3 regions of the Kitasatospora sp. NPDC057940 genome follow, and region 1 is predicted to be linked to each of the others. Evidence: riboswitches for the same ligand, from Rfam matches in the RefSeq annotation. Region 1 holds a riboswitch; each other region holds the start of a gene.
The links. Region 1 has a riboswitch for cobalamin ahead of ACFVTF_RS32535 (cobalamin biosynthesis protein). Riboswitches for the same ligand answer to the same signal wherever they lie in the genome.
Positions count from the first base shown of each region.

Region 2: it holds a riboswitch for cobalamin, as region 1 does, so the genes downstream of both, ACFVTF_RS24215 (HoxN/HupN/NixA family nickel/cobalt transporter) here and ACFVTF_RS32535 (cobalamin biosynthesis protein) in region 1, are expected to answer to the same signal.
Region 3: it holds a riboswitch for cobalamin, as region 1 does, so the genes downstream of both, ACFVTF_RS34710 (ABC transporter substrate-binding protein) here and ACFVTF_RS32535 (cobalamin biosynthesis protein) in region 1, are expected to answer to the same signal.

Region 1 is NZ_JBHVPH010000031.1:15,088-20,685, reverse strand. It holds gene ACFVTF_RS32545 (hypothetical protein) at 1-463, opposite strand, end outside; gene ACFVTF_RS32540 (alpha/beta hydrolase family protein) at 809-1,921, opposite strand; cobalamin riboswitch at 2,206-2,338, shown strand; gene ACFVTF_RS32535 (cobalamin biosynthesis protein) at 2,446-3,414, shown strand; gene ACFVTF_RS32530 (cobyric acid synthase) at 3,411-4,949, shown strand; gene ACFVTF_RS32525 (putative cobaltochelatase) at 4,946-5,598, shown strand, end outside.
Region 2 is NZ_JBHVPH010000017.1:62,268-67,865, reverse strand. It holds gene rpmF (50S ribosomal protein L32) at 1-83, opposite strand, end outside; gene rpsR (30S ribosomal protein S18) at 141-377, opposite strand; gene ACFVTF_RS24240 (CobW family GTP-binding protein) at 390-1,565, opposite strand; gene rpsN (30S ribosomal protein S14) at 1,562-1,867, opposite strand; gene rpmB (50S ribosomal protein L28) at 1,867-2,103, opposite strand; gene rpmG (50S ribosomal protein L33) at 2,229-2,393, shown strand; gene ACFVTF_RS24220 (type B 50S ribosomal protein L31) at 2,472-2,720, shown strand; gene ACFVTF_RS24215 (HoxN/HupN/NixA family nickel/cobalt transporter) at 2,823-3,938, opposite strand; cobalamin riboswitch at 3,968-4,182, opposite strand; gene ACFVTF_RS24210 (ArsR/SmtB family transcription factor) at 4,264-4,647, shown strand; gene ACFVTF_RS24205 (Fpg/Nei family DNA glycosylase) at 4,667-5,476, opposite strand; gene ACFVTF_RS24200 (AAA family ATPase) at 5,557-5,598, opposite strand, start outside.
Region 3 is NZ_JBHVPH010000037.1:23,142-28,739, reverse strand. It holds gene ACFVTF_RS34720 (ABC transporter ATP-binding protein) at 1-408, opposite strand, end outside; gene ACFVTF_RS34715 (FecCD family ABC transporter permease) at 405-1,484, opposite strand; gene ACFVTF_RS34710 (ABC transporter substrate-binding protein) at 1,481-2,452, opposite strand; cobalamin riboswitch at 2,547-2,752, opposite strand; gene ACFVTF_RS34705 (hypothetical protein) at 2,864-3,505, opposite strand; gene ACFVTF_RS34700 (type I polyketide synthase) at 3,781-5,598, shown strand, end outside.

The DNA of each region.
Region 1 (5,598 bases):
GGGCGGCGGGCGGCACCGGGGCCAGCAGCGTCCAGGCGTCGAACAGCGCCGACCAGCCGCGGACCACCGCCTCGTCGTCGTGCTCCCAGGCGTGCAGGCGCCAACCCGGGACCGCACCGCCGTCCCTGGCCTCCACCAGGCCGACCAGCAGCGCCTGCCCCCACGCCTTGGCGGCGGCGCCGACCGTCATGGCCAGCGCCCGACCCGCCGCACGGGCGTCATCGGGCAGCAGCTCGCCCCGCTTGTCGACCTCTTCCAGGTCCCCCGCCCAGCGGGCGATCCGGACGGCGTCCACCAGCATCCGGCGGGCCAGCGGCGCCAGCTCGGCCGGCGCGGGGAAGCCCTCCGGTACGGGAACCCTCCCCCGACCGGGCGCCGCAGCGGGCCCTCGTCGGCGGGGTACCCCGGCCCCGCCCGGCTTGCCGGCGGCGGGCCGGTGGGCCGTACCGGGGAGACGGGTCACCGTCGCACCAGTACCGATCGTCGGAGGGAGCGGGGCATCACGGTCGCGCGGATTCCGAGACGTCACGTCGAGCAGTCTTCCCCTTGTACCGGCCTTCTGTCACATCCGGTTGGCTGTACGGACGGGCGGCCGTCGACGGCACCTCCCCAAGATCGGGCAACAATCGGGCAACAGAGGCAAACCGCCTGGCCGGAAACAGGTGGCGGGGTCATGCCATCCCGGCGCAACCCTTGCGGCGACGGTCGCGCTACTCGCCCGGACGATCACGCTCCGTGGCTGACGGGTGAGGTCCGGCTTTCGTACAGAGGCCCTGTCGGTGCGACTTCCCGCGCGGGGGGGCTGGGTTCAGAGAAGGGGGGTGAGCCAGCGGCGGAGGAGTTCGGTGTAGTGGGTGGGGGCGGAGTTCCAGAGGGTGGCGTGGTCGGCGCCCGGGAAGGGCCGGAGGCTGACCATGCCGGGGCGCGCGGCGGCGAGGCGCTCGGCGGCGCGGAAGGGGGCGATCTGATCGTCGGGGCTGTGCAGGAGGAGGGTGGGGACGCGCAGGTCGGCACCCTCCGCGATGCGGCTGAAGTCGGCGAGGTCGACGCCGGTGCGGCCCTCGGCGGCGAGGGCGCCGAGCTCGGCGGCGGCGCCGGTGTAGCCGGCCCGGGCGGCGCCGCGGCGGGCGGTGGCGGGCAGGTCGAGGACCGGCGAGTCCAGGACGAGGCCGCTGACGGCATGGGCCCAGGCCGAACGGGCGGCCGTCTGGAGGGCCATGGTGGCGCCGAGGGACCAGCCGTACAGGATGACCCGGCCGGCGCCGCTGTCGAGGGCGAGCCGGACCGCCGACTCGACGTCGCGCCACTCGGTCTCGCCGAAGTGGCCGAGCCCGTCCGGCGAGGCGGGGGCGCCCTGGTCGCCCCGGTAGGTGACGACGAGGGCGGGCAGGGCGAGGCGGTCGAGGACGGGGAGGACCGGGAGGGTCTGCTGCCGGTCGGCGCCGGGGCCGTGGACGAGGATCACCCAGGTGCCGCGTTTGCCGGCGAGGCGCCAGGCGGGGAGGGCGCCGAGTTCGCCGTCGGCGGCGGTGTCGGTGAAGGGGAGGCCGAGCGCCTCGGTGGGGTCGCCGAGGTGGACACGGGGGGTGAAGCGGACCTCGGTGCCGGGGGTGAGGGTGCCCCGGTCGGCGCGGACGAGGCGGCGGGTGACGCCGTGCTCGTCGCTGTGCAGGACGTCCTCGACGACGGCGTGGCCGTGGTCGTCCCATTCCACGGCCCAGCGGCCGGGGCGCAGGCTCTCGGGGCGGCGGTTGAAGGTGATCCGGCCCGCGGCGAGGCTCCGCACCAGGACGGGGCCGGACTCCCGGGCGGCGCTCGCCGGGTGGACCAGCCGTTCGGAGGCCCGACGGCCGATCACCAGGACGGCGGCCCCGGCGCCGACGACGGCGGCCGCCACGACGGCCGCGGTTCCCCAACGCATATCGCTCCCCGCTCTGCTGGTCTTGGACCGGACGGTGTCCGGGCGGTGTTCGGACGGTGTTCGGGCACCAGTTCACCGGGGGGCCGCGCGGGCGGCCACCGGGCTGGGCCGTCCGGGGCACGGCGGGGCGCCGGGCGGGGCGGGCGACAGGCGGGCGGTCCTCTGGCGGGGCGGGCGGATCGGAGGTGGCGACGGGGCTCCGAGGTGTGACCAACCCCTCCGTGACCTCGGTTGACTCCCGGTTCGGCCGCGTGATGGGATCCTGGGGCCAAACGGAGGCATGCAGAGGAAGCCGGTGCGAGTCCGGCGCGGTCCCGCCACTGTCACCGGGGAGCACGCTCGGAACATCGCCACGGCGGGCCGTCAGAAGCCGCTGGAAGGCCCGGGGGTGCGTCCGACCCGGAAGCCAGGAGACTCTCGCCCCCGGTACGTCGATCCAGGGCGCGGACCCTGAGTGAGGACACGCACGCGATGCAGGCTGCCCCGCCCCGCCGGACCCCACGCGGCCTTCCGCCGAACCCGCCGTGCGCCCGCTGACCCGCGCCGCCGCGTTCGCGCTCGGCGCCGTCGCGGGCTTCGCCGCGGACGCCCGCTTCGCCGACCCCCGGCGCGGCCACCCGGTGGCCGTCTTCGGTAGTGCGGCGACCCGGCTGGAGCGGCGGGTGTGGCAGGACGACCGGGTGGCCGGCGCCGGGTACACGGCACTGTGCGTGGGCGCGGTCGCGGCCGGCGCGGTGGCCCTGGACCGTACGGTGGGCCGGCGTCCGCCGGGCCGGGCCGCACTGGCGGCCGCCGCGACCTGGACGGTGCTGGGCGGCACCTCGCTGACCCGGGAGGCGCGCACCATCGGCCGGTCGCTGGCCACCGGCGACCTGACAGCCGCGCGGGAGCGGCTGCCGCACCTGTGCGGGCGGGACCCGAGCGCGCTGGACGGGCCTCAGATCGCCCGCGCGGTGGTCGAGTCGGTGGCCGAGAACACGGCGGACGCCGTGGTGAACGCGCTGGTCTGGGGCACCCTGGCGGGCACCCCTGGGCTGCTGGCGTTCCGCGCGGTGAACACGCTGGACGCGATGGTCGGCCACCGCTCGCCGCGGTACGCCCGGTTCGGCTGGGCCTCGGCCCGGCTGGACGACGTGGCGGGCTGGCCGGGCGCCCGGCTGACGGCACTGCTCACGGTGGCCGCCGCGCCGCAGCCGAAAACGGCCTGGCGGGTCTGGCGGCGGGACGGTTCGGCGCACCCGAGCCCGAACGCGGGCCAGGCGGAGGCGGCCTTCGCGGGCGCGGTGGGCGTCCGGCTGGGCGGGACCCTCCAGTACGGGGAACGGGTGGAGCACCGGCCGGTGCTCGGCGCGGAGTTGCGGCCGGTGACGGTGGACGACATCGAGCGGGCCTGCGTGCTCTCCCGGCGGGTGGGCGCGCTGGCCCTGGGTACGACGGTCGCGGGGCACGTCGCGCTGCGCTTGCTGACGACACGGTGGAGGGGAAGGGCATGAGCAACGCACTGCTGGTCGCCGGGACGACCTCGGACGCGGGCAAGAGCGTGGTGACCGCGGGCATCTGCCGCTGGCTGGCCCGGCAGGGGGTGCGGGTCGCGCCGTTCAAGGCGCAGAACATGTCGCTGAACTCCTTCGTCACCGCCGACGGCGCCGAGATCGGCCGGGCGCAGGCGATGCAGGCGCAGGCGGCCCGGGTGGAGCCGGAGGCGGCGATGAACCCGGTGCTGCTGAAGCCGGGCGCGGACGGCCGCAGCCAGGTGGTGCTGCTGGGCCGGCCGGTCGCCGAGGTGGGCGCGCTGGACTACCGCGAGCGCAAGCCCGTCCTGCTGGAACGGTCGCTGGAGTGCCTGGCGGACCTGCGCCGCCGCTACGAGGTGGTGGTCTGCGAGGGCGCCGGCTCGCCCGCCGAGATCAACCTGCGGGACCGGGACATCGCCAACATGGGCCTGGCGACGGCCGCCGGGCTGCCGGTGGTGGTGGTCGGGGACATCGACCGCGGCGGCGTCTTCGCGGCGATGTACGGGACGCTGGCGCTGCTGTCGGCGGAGGACCAGCGGCACGTGGCCGGCTGGTTCGTCAACAAGTTCCGCGGCGACGCGCGGCTGCTGGCGCCCGGCCTGGACATGCTGCACGGACTGACCGGCCGTCCGGTGCTGGGCACCCTGCCGATGCTGCCGGGCCTGTGGCTGGACGCCGAGGACTCGCTGGACCTGTCCACGGTGGTGGACCGGGTCGACGGCCGCGGCCCGCTCGGGGCGGACGTGCTGCGGGTGGCCGTGGTGCGCTTCCCCCGGCTGTCGAACTTCACCGACCTGGACGCGCTGGCCCAGGAGCCCGGCGTGCTGGTGCGCTGGGTGACCCGGCCGGAGGAACTGGCCGACGCCGACCTGGTGGTGCTGCCCGGCACCCGGGCCACCGTGGCCGACCTGGCCTGGCTGCGCGAACGCGGCCTGGAGCCGGCGCTGAAGGCGCGGGCGGCGGCCGGGCTGCCGGTCCTCGGGGTGTGCGGCGGCTACCAGATGCTGGCGCGCGGGATCGAGGACGAGGTGGAGTCCCGGGCCGGCTCGGTCGAGGGCCTGGGCCTGCTGCCGACGCACGTCCGGTTCGGCGTCGAGAAGGTGCTGGCGCGGCCGGTCGGCACGGCGTACGGGCAGCGGGTCGAGGGGTACGAGATCCACCACGGGGTGGTGGCCGTGGAGGGGGGCGAACCGTTCTTCTCCGATGACGACGGGCACGGCCTGGACGGCTGCCGGGTCGGCCCGGTGTGGGGCACGACCTGGCACGGCGCGCTGGAGAACGACGGCTTCCGCCGTGAACTCCTGCGCGAGGTCGCCGCGTTGTCGGGCCGGGCGTTCGTGCCGGCGCCGGACACCTCGTTCGCCGAGGCGCGCGAGGCCCGGCTGGACCGGCTGGGCGACCTGATCGAGGAGCACGCCGACACCGACGCGCTGTGGAAGCTGATCGAGGGCGGGGTGCCGGCGGCAGGATCGCTGCCGTTCCTGGCGCCCGGGGCACCTGGGGAGTATGCATGAGTGACGTCCGCTATCCGTTCACCGCGATCGTCGGCATGCCCGACCTGCGGCTCGGACTGCTGCTCAACGCGGTCTCGCCGGCCGTGGGCGGCGTACTGGTGCGCGGCGAGAAGGGCACCGCGAAGTCGACCATGGTGCGCGCGCTGGCCGGCCTGCTGCCGACCCTCGCGGCCGTCGACGGCTGCCGGTTCGCCTGCGACCCGGCCGCACCGGACCCGCAGTGCCCGGACGGGCCGCACGACCGCCCTTCGGCGTCCGAACGCCCCGCCCAGCTGGTCGAGTTGCCGGTCGGCGTGGCCGAGGACCGGATCGTCGGCTCGCTCGACCTGGAACGGGCGCTCGCCGAGGGCGTCAAGGCGTACGAGCCGGGGCTGCTCGCCAAGGCGCACCGCGGCGTGCTCTACATCGACGAGGTGAACCTGCTCCAGGACCACGTCGTGGACCTGCTGCTGGACGCCGCCGCGATGGGCCGCTCGTACGTCGAGCGCGAGGGCGTGTCGGTGCGGCACGCCGCCCGCTTCCTGCTGGTCGGCACGATGAACCCGGAGGAGGGCGAGCTGCGGCCGCAGCTGCTCGACCGGTTCGGCCTGACCGTCGAGATCGCCGCCACCCGGGACCCGGCCGAGCGCGCCGAGGTGGTCCGCCGTCG
Region 2 (5,598 bases), on a different contig from region 1:
ACGAGCTTCGGGGCCTTGCCCTTCCACTGGGCCCGGCGGTGCCGGGTGTTGCTGCGGGACGTCTTGCGCTTGGGGACGGCCATCGGGGGCTCCTTGTCGGCTGGTGACGGGGCGGTGACGGTGGTGACGGTGGTCGTGGTTTACCGGGTGGCGCCGGCGGCGTACGGGAGGAGGGCCATCTCGCGGGCGTTCTTGACGGCCCTGGCCACGGCGCGCTGCTGCTGGACGGTGAGCCGGGTGACGCGGCGGCTCCGGATCTTGCCGCGGTCGGAGACGAAGCGCCTCAGCAGGTCGGTGTCCTTGTAGTCGATGTACTCGATGCCGGCCGCGAACAACGGGTTCGGCCGGTCCTTGGGCGGGTTCGATCGCTTACGCACAGTGACGGCTCCTCAGTGAACGGGGTCGAGCAGGTCCCGGAAGGCGTCCGGCAGGGCCTTCCAGCCGGGTTCGCCGGCGGCGAGTTCGGCGTCGGTGAGCAGACAGGAGTCGAGCAGCCCGGTGACGCCGTCGACGTCCAGGCCCTCCGCGGTGAAGCTGAGCTGCTGCACCCGGTCGCCGTGCAGCGGGTGCCAGTCGAGGGCCGCGGCGGCCCGGCGGGCGGGCGGGTAGAGCTCCCAGGCGGCGTCGGGCAGGGAGGTGAGCCAGGGCCCGCACTCCTCGACGGCGAGGTTGGCCCCCGCGGCGTCCCAGGCCAGCATCAGGTCGGGCCGGTTGGCCAGCCAGAAGCGGCCGCGGCTGCGCTGGGCGGCGGGGACGAGCAGTTCCAGCGCCCGGTGCAGCCGCTCGGGGTGCAACGGGCGGCGGCGCTCCCAGACCAGCGTGGTGACGCCGGCCTCGTCGCTCTCCTGCGGGAGCAGCGCGATCGCCGGGTTGACCCGGTCGCGGGCGGCGGCGACGTCGAAGCCGCCGAGGGCGGCCCGGGTGAGCGCGCCGGTGCCGAGCCGGACGACCCGGGCGGTGGGGTGGAGCTGGCGGAGCAGCGCGAGCCCGGGCGTGTGCGCCGTCGCGCGCGGGACGGCGAGGGTGGTGGCGTACTCGACCTGGTGGGCGAGCGCCTCCGCGCGGGTCCGCTGGTCCTGGCGGGCGGTGTGCTCGCCGTGCTCCACCAGGTCGTCGGAGACCGAGAGTTCGCCGACCAGCCGGTCCGGGTCGACGGCCGTGACCACGCCCGCGAGTTCGACGGCGTCCTCCAGGTGGCGGCCGTCCGCCTCTCCCCCGGCGATCACCTCGACGGCCGGGTGCGGGTCGCTGCCACCCCACAGTTCGACGATCGCGAGCCCGTACCGGCCTTCGTCGGCGATCCGCAGCAGTCGCGGCAGCAGGTCCTCGCGCAGGGCGCAGCAGGGGCAGTCGTTCACCAGCGGGACGTCGGCGGCGTCGAACCCGCCTCCGGTGTCGCGCAGTTCGCGGTGGACGACGCCCTGCGAGGCGTCCCGCAGGTCGTGGTGGAGGACCACCGCGTCCACCGCGGCCGCCGCCAACTCCAGGACGGCGGCGCGGCGCCGGTCGGCGTGCAGTCCGGCGACGACCACCACGGGCAGCTTGATCCCGTCCACGCCGCTCACCAGCTGGCCTTGCGGACGCCGGGCAGGTGGCCGGCGTGGGCGTGGACGCGCAGGTTGACCCGGGAGAGGCCGAAGGCGCGCAGGTAGCCGCGGGGGCGGCCGTCGACGGCGTCGCGGTTGCGGATCCGGGTGGCGCTGGCGTCGCGGGGCTGGCGGGCGAGTTCGGCCTGGGCGGCGGCGCGTTCGGCGGGGGCGGTGCCGGGGTGGGCGATGACCCGCTTGAGCTCGGCGCGGCGCTCGGCGTACCGGGCCACGACGGCGCGGCGCCGCTCGTTCTTGGCGATCTTGCTCTGCTTGGCCATCAGACCTTCCCCCCTCGGGCGCGGATGCGGGCGACGGCGGCCTCGATGCCGATCGTGTCGATGGTGCGGATGCCCTTGGCGCTGAGGGTGAGCCGGACGTACCGGCCCTCGCCGGGCAGCCAGTAGCGCTTGTGCTGGATGTTGGGGTCGAAGCGGCGGCGGGTGCGGCGGTGCGAGTGTGAGATCGCGTTGCCGAATCCGGGTCGGCGGCCGGTGAGTTGGCAGTGGGCGGACATGGGTGCTCCCTGGCGTCCGGGAATGGGCAGGACGGAGCTCACGTTACACCAGATGAAAATGACTTCCATTTCGATGTACGGTTTCGTCCCAGCCCCGAACACCCCGCCAACCCGGGAGGACACCCATGGCCCGCAGTGAACTGCGCCCCGTCATCAAGCTCCGCTCCACCGCCGGCACCGGCTACACGTACGTGACCCGCAAGAACCGCCGCAACGACCCGGACCGGATGGTCCTGCGCAAGTACGACCCGGTCGCGCGCCGGCACGTCGACTTCCGCGAAGAGCGCTGAACCCCGCCCGCCCGAGCCGAACCCCACCCGAGCCGAACCCCGCCAGCCAGCCCACCAGCCCGCCCGAAGGAGCCCGCCATGAAGCCCGGCATCCACCCCGCCTACCGCCCCGTCGTCTTCCGCGACAAGGTCGGCGGCCTCGCCTTCCTCACCCGGTCGACCGTCACCAGCGACCGCACCGTCGAGTGGGAGGACGGCAACACCTACCCGGTGATCGACGTCGAGACCTCCTCGGCCAGCCACCCCTTCTACACCGGCCAGTCCCGCGTCATGGACACCGCCGGCCGGGTCGAGCGGTTCCGCCGGCGCTACGGCGACCGGCACTGACCGGCAACGCCCCGCAGCGACGAAACGGCGCCCCCCCCCGGGATCCCGGGGGAGGCGCCGTCGCTGCTCGCTGTTCGCTGCCGTCGCTGATCGCGGCCGTCGCTACTCGGCGGCCGCCCAGCGTTTCTCCACCCGGGCCAGCTTCCAGTAGGCGATCGCCGCGGCCCAGACCACCACGAACAGCCCGGCGATCGCGTAGCCGACGTTGTCCAGCGAGATGCCCGCGATCCAGCCGGTGACCGGGTCGGTCAGATCGAGCTTCTCGTGCAGCACGCCGACCAGTTCGATGGTGCCGATGACGAAGGCCACCGCGATCGACAGCCCAGTGATCGTCAGGTTGTAGTACACCTTCCGGACCGGGTTGGCGAAGGCCCACTGGTACGCGAAGTTCATGAACGTCCCGTCCAGGGTGTCGAACAGGCTCATCCCGGCCGCGAACAGCAGCGGCAGGCAGACGATCGCGTACCAGGGCAGCCCGGCCGCCGCGCCCGACCCGGCCATCACCATCAGGGTGACCTCGGTCGCGGTGTCGAAGCCCAGCCCCAGCACCATGCCCACCGGGAACATCTGCCCGGGCCGGGTGATCGACCGGGTCGCCCGGTTCAGCACCCGGGCCATGAAGCCGCGCGAGTTGAGGTGCTCCTCCAGCTGCGCCTCGTCGTACGACCCGGCCCGCATCGCCCGGAACACCTTGAGTATGCCGAGCAGCGCGGCCAGGTTGAGCGCGCCGATCAGGTAGAGGAACGCGCCGGAGGCCGTCGTGCCGACCATCCCGAGCCACTTGTGGGTGGTCGAGTCGTCGTCCATCAGCGTGCTGGCCAGCTGCGCGCCGCCCGCCACCAGGGCGGCCATCAGCACCACCATCGAGGAGTGCCCGAGGGCGAACCAGAAGCCGACCGAGACCGGCCGCTTGCCGTCCGCCATCAGCTTGCGGGTGGTGTTGTCGATCACCGCGATGTGGTCGGCGTCGAAGGCGTGCCGCATGCCGAGGGTGTACGCGGTGATCCCGAGGCCCACCCCGAAGACCTGGGTGCCGACCGCGTAGTTGTGGGGCGCGACCAGGAAGATGAGCGTCCCGAAGGCCACCACGTGCATGGCCAGGATCACCCCCATCAGCCCGGCCGTACGGACGGTGTCCTCGCGCTTCCAGCGGAACGTGGGCAGCACGGACGGTGTCGCCGGTGCCTCGGCAGCCGCGGCGGTTTCGGGCAAGGTCATTCGGGTCACGCTCCAGCACCTCGTGGAAACACTTCGTGAGATGCCGTGGCCGGTCTCCTGGCTTACGGGGGTCCCGTACCCGCCTTCCCAGGTGCGCGAGGCTCCCAGTGGCGTCGTGGGTACGGACGTCTCTCCATCGTCGACGATCACGATGGCCCGATCACAGTGGCGAGGGCCGCTCCGGACTGGGACCCCTGAGGATCCGTCACCGGTCTTCCCGAGCACCACGGCGGGGAACACCGTAGGGGCCAGGACCCACCCTTGCAAGGCTGCGTACCTGCGCAGGTGTCCAGGATCACAGGCCCCCTCCTGCAACAATGTGCGCATGCATCTCGTACCGGCCGACCGCGCGGGCCACCGCACCATCGACGGACACCGGGTCTGCGAGGCCATCGCCGCGATCGGCGACCCCGCGCACGTCCGCACCTGGGCCGAGCGGTTCTCCCTGCTCGCCGACCCCGGGCGGCTCGCCCTCCTGCTCGCCCTCCACCGGGCCGGCCCGCTCGCCGTCTCCGACCTCGCCGTCGCCACCGGCATGCGCGACCCCGCCGTGTCCCAGGCCCTGCGGCTGCTCCGCACCGCGGGCGTGGTCGCCGGGGACAAGGACGGACGGGTCGTGCGCTACCGGCTCGTGGACGAGGCCCTGCGCCCCCTCCTCGACGCGTGCGCCGCCGCCGAACACCACGAGCCCAGCACGGCCGTCGGCTGACCGGCCGGACAGTGCCCGGTCAGGCCGCCTGGCAGGCGGGGCACCAGAAGAGGTTGCGCGCGGCGTGCTGCTCCGTCCGGACGTCGGTGCCGCAGACCAGGCAGGGCATCGCGGCCCGCCGGTAGACGTACACCTCACCGCCGTGGTCGTCGACGCGCGGCGGGCGGCCCATCGCCTCGGGGGTGTGCTCGGGGCGGACGGTGTCGATCCGGCCCGCGCCGACGCCCTCGTGCATCAGGGCGACCAGGTCGGCCCAGATCGCGTCCCACTCGGCCCGGGTGAGGTCGCGGCCGGCGCGGTGCGGGTTGATCCCGTGGCGGAACAGCACCTCGGCCCGGTAGACGTTGCCCACCCCGGCCAGCACCTTCTGGTCCATCAGCAGCGCGGCGACGGTCGTCCGGCTGGCCGATATCCGGCGCCAGGCGGCCTGCGGGTCGGCGTCGGCGCGCAGCGGGTCGGGGCCCAGCCGGGCCGCGACGGCGGCCTTCTCCGCATCGGTGACCAGCGCGCAGGTGTTGGGCCCGCGCAGGTCGGCGTAGCCGTCGTCGTTGGCCAGCCGCAGCCGGACCAGGCCGACCGGCTCGGGCGCGGGCCCGGTGCCGAAGGCGAAGCCGCCGTAGAGGCCGAGGTGGACGTGCACCCAGGCGCCCTCCTCGAAGCCGAGGAACAGGTGCTTGCCGACGGCTTCGGCCGCGGTGAGCAGCTGCCCGTCGATGGCCTTGGCCTCGTCGGCGAACCGGCCCTGCGGGCTGGACACCTCGACCGGGCGGCCGCCGAAGGCCTTCCGGTTCTCGGCGGCGAGGCGGTGGATGATGTGGCCTTCCGGCACGGGCGTCAGCTCCCCCGGGGTGGTTCGACAGGACCCGCACATCATCGCAGCCGGTACCGACACCGCCGGATCGTCGCAGGTCAGCGCACCGGCATGCCCATCAGCCGGGCCAGGATGACGCG
Region 3 (5,598 bases), on a different contig from region 1:
CGCGGCAACGGCCTCGGCGAACACGGACCGCTCGTGGGCGTCGGCGGCGGAGTCCATCGGCACGGGCCAGCGGCCGCGGTACGGCGTGCGTCCGAGCTCGATGACCTGACGGACCGGCAGCGACAACCGGGTGTCCGCCTGCTGCTCCATGAAGGCCACCCGTCGTGCCCGTCGGCGGGCCGTGAGGGCGTGGAGGTCCTCTCCGTCCAGGACGACGCGCCCCGCGCTCGGCCGGGTCAGTCCGGCGACCGCGCGCAGCAGGGTGGTCTTCCCGGCGCCGTTGGGCCCGAGCAGGCCCGTGATCCGGCCGGGGGCGAACGCGAGCGAGACCGCGTCCAGCAGGGTGGCTCCGCCGATGCGCACGCGGAGCTCCTCCGCGCGCAGCTCGGCGGGGGGCGGCACGGTCACTGCGGTCCCCCCTCGGCCCGCCCCTGGCGCCACAGCAGCCAGGCGAAGAAGGGAGCTCCGAGCCCGGCCGTGATGACGCCGACGGGGATCTCCCGGTCGGGCAGGACCGAGCGCGCCACGATGTCGCTGCCCACCAGGAGGGACGCACCCACCAGTGCCGACACGGGCAGCAGGAGGGCGTGGCGCGGGCCGCAGACCAGTCGGACCACGTGCGGGACGACCAGGCCGAGGAACCCGATGACGCCGGTGTTGGCGACCAGGCACGCGGTCACCAGCGCGGCGGTGGCGACGAGGAGCCAGCGGGTGCGCTCGACGTGGACGCCGAGGGAGCGGGCGGCGGTCTCGCCGAAGGCGAAGGCGTCCAGGTCGCGGGCCGAGGAGGCCAGGACCGTGACACCGACCAGCGCGACCGCGGTCAGGAAGACGGCGGTGGGCCACCGCACGCCGGCGACCGAGCCCAGCGTCCACTCCATGACGCCGCGCGCCGCGTTGCGGTCCCCGAGGACCAGGACGACGAACGAGGTGTAGGCCCCGCACATCTGCCCCACCGCGATGCCGGCGAGCACGGTCCGGGTGGTCGGTAGCGACCGGGTGCGGGCGCCGGCCAGTGCCAGGACGACGACGGCGGCGAGCAGGGCACCGGCGAAGGCCGCCGTCGCCACCGCGCCGGTGCCCACGGCGCCGGTCACGCCGACGCCGAGGACGATCACGGTGACCGCGCCGGCGGCGGCTCCGTCGGAGATCCCGAGCAGGAAGGGATCGGCCAGGTCGTTCCCGGTCAGGGTCTGCAGCACCGCGCCGCAGACCGCGAGGCCTGCGCCGGTGGCAGCCGCTCCCAGAACCCGGGGCAGCCGCAACTGCCAGACGATCTGGTCGTCCAGCAGCGTGACGTGCTGGCCGCCCAGCCCGAGACGGCGCGCCACGACATCGATCACCGTCCGGACCGGCTCGGGTTGCGAGCCCACGGCCAGGCCGAGGAGCACGGTGGTCAGCAGCAGGGCCGCACCGATGGCCAGGGCCGCCGTCGCGCGGCCCGGACCGGGGGGCCGCACGACGGGGCGGGGTTCGGTGGTCATGAACCCGGGTGCAGCTGGCCCAGTCCTGCGGACACCCGGGCGGCACCGTCGGCGAGCCGCACGCCGGGAGTCGACTCCGAGAACGGCACCACCACGAAAGCCTTGCGCTGCACGGCGGTGAGCTTGCTCAGCACCGGGTCGTTCTCCAAGTAGTCGATCTTGGACTGGGCCGTGTCCCAGCCGGCGTCCGCGACCACGATGGCGTCCGGGTCCGCCGCGACGACCTTCTCCCAGCTCACGTTCTGCCAGCCACCGGGCAGGTCCGCGAAGACGTTGCGGGCGCCCACGGCATCGAGCACGAGCTGAGGTCCGCCGTGGCCGGCACCGACGAACGGCGACTTGGTGTCCGAGTCGTACCACAGGACCTTCAGGCCCTTGCCCGCGGCCGTCGCCGTGAACTGGGCGAGCTGCTGCTCCTGCTGCTGCTGGATCGCGGCGGCCCGCTCCGTGACACCGAAGACCTTGGCGACGTCGTTCAGCTCGCCCCACACCGCCTGCCAGGTCGTCGGCGGCACCTGGCTCTTGTCCGAGCAGCCGAACGGGGACAGGTACGACGGGATGCCCTGGCCGCGCAGCTCGTCCCGGCTGCCCGCGACCTTGTCGGTGAACGCGCTGGAGTAGGAGGCGTACAGGAAGTCGGGACGGGCCGCGAGGAGCTTCTCCTTCGTCGGGTAGTCCTTGGAGAGCACCGGGACGGAGTCGTAGGCCGCCTTCCACTTCTCCGGGACGGAATCGTCGAGGTAGGCGGTACCGGCCATGCTGGACTGCAGGCCGAGGGACAGGGCCACCTCGGTGGCACCCTCGTTGAGCGTCACCAGCCGGGCGGGCGGCGCGCCGACCGTCACGGTGGTCCCGCAGTTGTCCACGCTGACCGGCGCGGCACTTCCGGCCGCCCCGCCGGACGTGGCGGGCGCGGGGGCGCCGGTGCAGGCCCCGAGCACGCCGGTGAACAGGACGGCCGCGACCACCCGGCCGACACGTATCGGACCTGTGGGACGAACGGCACATATCGATCGAAACGGATACAGCAGACCGCTGGGCACGTGTTCTCCAAAACCCTCGTGGAACATGTCGCGCCGTGGCCGGTCTCCTGGCTTCCGCATCAACACGCCGCAGCCGACCTTCCCGGACGGCTCTTCCAGCCCGCCCAGTGGCCCTGACCGCTGGAAAAGCCGGTCAGCGAGGGCCGCGGAACTCCGCGGCAACAGTGGCGAGGGCCGCACCGGACTCAGACCGGTTTCCCGTACACCACGGCGATGGCAAGGTATCAGGCGTGGTCAGGTCGGTGCCGACCGGATCGAGGACGCCCACCGGCCACGCGAAGCGCCGGCAGCGGCAGCGCCTTGACGGAGGTGTGAGTTCGGCCTGCCGGCGCGCTGTCACACAGTGACGGTGGCAGCTTCGGTGGCTCCGCCAGTTGAGGGTGACTGGAGGGAGCAGGCCGAGATCCGGGCCGCGAGCCCCTCGTAGTCGACGGGTTCGCCACACAGCCGGCGTACGGAAGCAAGGCCCAGGCTGGCTTGTCCGGTGGCCTCCACGAGAGCACGGGAAGCGACGTGGAAGCGCCACTGGCCAATGTCGAGCGGGTCGTAGTCGGCGTGGGTGAGCGCGGTATGGAGGGCGAAGACGTAGACATCCGCGTTGTAGGACTGCTCTGCGGCGTCACCGTCCTCGGGAGTCCAGGTGCGTCCGCGCAGTCGGGAGAAGCGAATCTCCGACAGCTGACGCTGCCCCCAGGCTTGGAGGTAGGCGCTGGTCTTGACCTCGATCCTGAGCCCGTCAGGTGTCAGGACATCGAAGCTGTCCCATTCCATGTTGCGTGCCACAGCGCCGACGGCGCGGTGGACCAGGAATTCCGCGAGCAGGCCCCGGGTGGTGTTGGTTCGCAAGTCGGGCATCGCGTAGCGCCAGAAGTCCAGCACCGTCCCGGCATCGGTGCCGCGGAAGGCCTCGTTGCCGTCGAGCGGCGCCAGTTCGGCCGGGGTGTGCCAGTCGTTGGGGGCGGCGGAGTCGGAGAGCATTCCCCCAGCCTGACACGGGCGCCGGACGGGGAGGGCGGTATTGGGGGCAGCGCTCAAAGTCCACGGCGCTGTGCCCTCGTGCCCTCCCGGGCTGGAGGACTGCTGTTTCCGTAGGTCAGAGGCCTGATCGCGGCTTTGAAGTGTCGCAGTTCCTCAGCGGCCGCGAGCGCAGCTGCGGCGAGTCCGCGGGACTCGGTCTGTGCCCGTGTGTTACTGGGTACGGAGGGGATCGGCGGGGGAGTGGGTCGCGAGTGGCGAGAGGTCGGAGCCGGGGCGTGAGTGGTGAACTGCGGTATGACGATCTGGTGCGGCCGCTGCCGGAGTTGCTGAGGAGGCACGCCGAGCGGTCGGGGGACCGGGTCGCGTTCCACGACTTCTCGCGCGGTGTCAGCTACGCCGAGTTGGAGCGGCGGACCGGGCGGCTGGCCGGGTCGCTCGTGCGGGCGGGGGTCCGGCGCGGGGATCGGGTGGCGCTCTGCCTGGGCAACTGCGTGGAGCTGGTGGAGGGTTGCCTCGCCGTGCTGCGGGCGGGGGCGGTCGGTGTCCTGCTCAACCCCCGCTCCTCCGACGACGAACTCGACCACTACCTGCGGGACAGCGGCGCCTCGGCCATCATCACCGACCCCGCGCACCTCACGCAGCTGCGCCGCCTCGGCGCCGGGTACCGCGGCCTGTACACCGTGCTCACCGGGGCGGGCCCGATCCCCTCGAACGCCCCCGACGGCACCGTCCTCTTCGAGACTGCGGCCTCGACCGGGGGCGGGCCCGCGGCCCCCGACGACCTGGGGCTCGACGATCCGGCCTGGCTGCTCTACACCTCCGGGACCACCCACCGCCCCAAGGGCGTGCTCTCCACACAGCGCAGCGCACTGTGGTCGGTGGCGGCCTGCTACGCGCCGCTCTTCGGGCTCTCCTCCGAGGACCGGCTGCTGTGGCCGCTGCCGCTGTTCCACAGCTTCGGGCACTCCCTCGCGATCCTGGGCACCACGGCCGTCGGCGCGAGCACCGCGATCGTCGGCGAACTGCCCACGCCCGGCGAGGCCTTGACGCCCGGCGACCTGTGGCGCACGCTGCGCACCCCGAGCGCCGCCCTCGGCGGGCCGTTCACCGTCCTGGCGGGCGTCCCCACGACGTACCACCGGTTGACGGCCTCGGCGAAGGACACCCCGCTCCCCGCGCCGCGGCCCGGGCTGCGGCTCTGCGTGACGGCGGGCGCGCCGTGTCCGCCCGAACTGCGCGGGGCGGTGGAGGAGACGCTCGGCGCGCCGCTGCTCGACGTCTACGGCAGTACCGAGACCTGCGGCGCGATCGCGGTGGCACGCCCGAACGGCCCCCGGGTCGACGGCTCCTGCGGACTGCCGGTACCCGGCGTCGAGGTCCGCGTCGTCGATCCGGACAGCGGGGCCGACGTCCTCGCGGGCGGCGAGGGCGAGATCTGGGTCAGCGGTCCGAATCTCATGTCGGGCTACCACGACCGGCCGGAGGCGACGGCCGCCGCGCTGCGCGAGGGCTGGTACCGGACCGGGGACCTCGGCCGGCGCGCCGAACACGGCCACCTCGTCCTCACCGGCCGGGTCAGCGAACTGATCATCCGGGGAGGGGAGAACATCCACCCCACGGAGGTCGAGCACGTCCTGCGGGGCTGCCCCGGGGTGCGGGACGCGGTGGTTCTCGGTCTGCCGCACGCCGTCCTCGGGGAGGTCCCGGTCGCCTTCGTGGTGCCCGGCCCGGAGGGCCTGGACCCGCGGCTGGTGCTCGACGTCTGCCGCTCGCAGCTCGCGGACCACAAGGTCCCCGTCGAGGTCCGTGAGATCGCGGCCGTCCCGCGCACGCCGTCGGGAAAGATCGTCCGCCATGCGGTGCTCAGCGACCCGGCTGCGGCGCCGGCCCCGGCCCCGGTCGGCGGCTCCCTGGAGCGCGGGCTGCTGTCGCTGCCCCGGGAGGAGCAGGAACGCGCGCTGTGCGAGAGGGTGTGCGCCGAGACGGCCCGGGTCCGGGGCCGCGCGCCGGAGGCGGGGCTCGACGCGGACAACTCGTTCGCCGACACCTCCTTCGCGGACCTCGGGCTGACCTCGCTCGGCGCCATCGAGCTG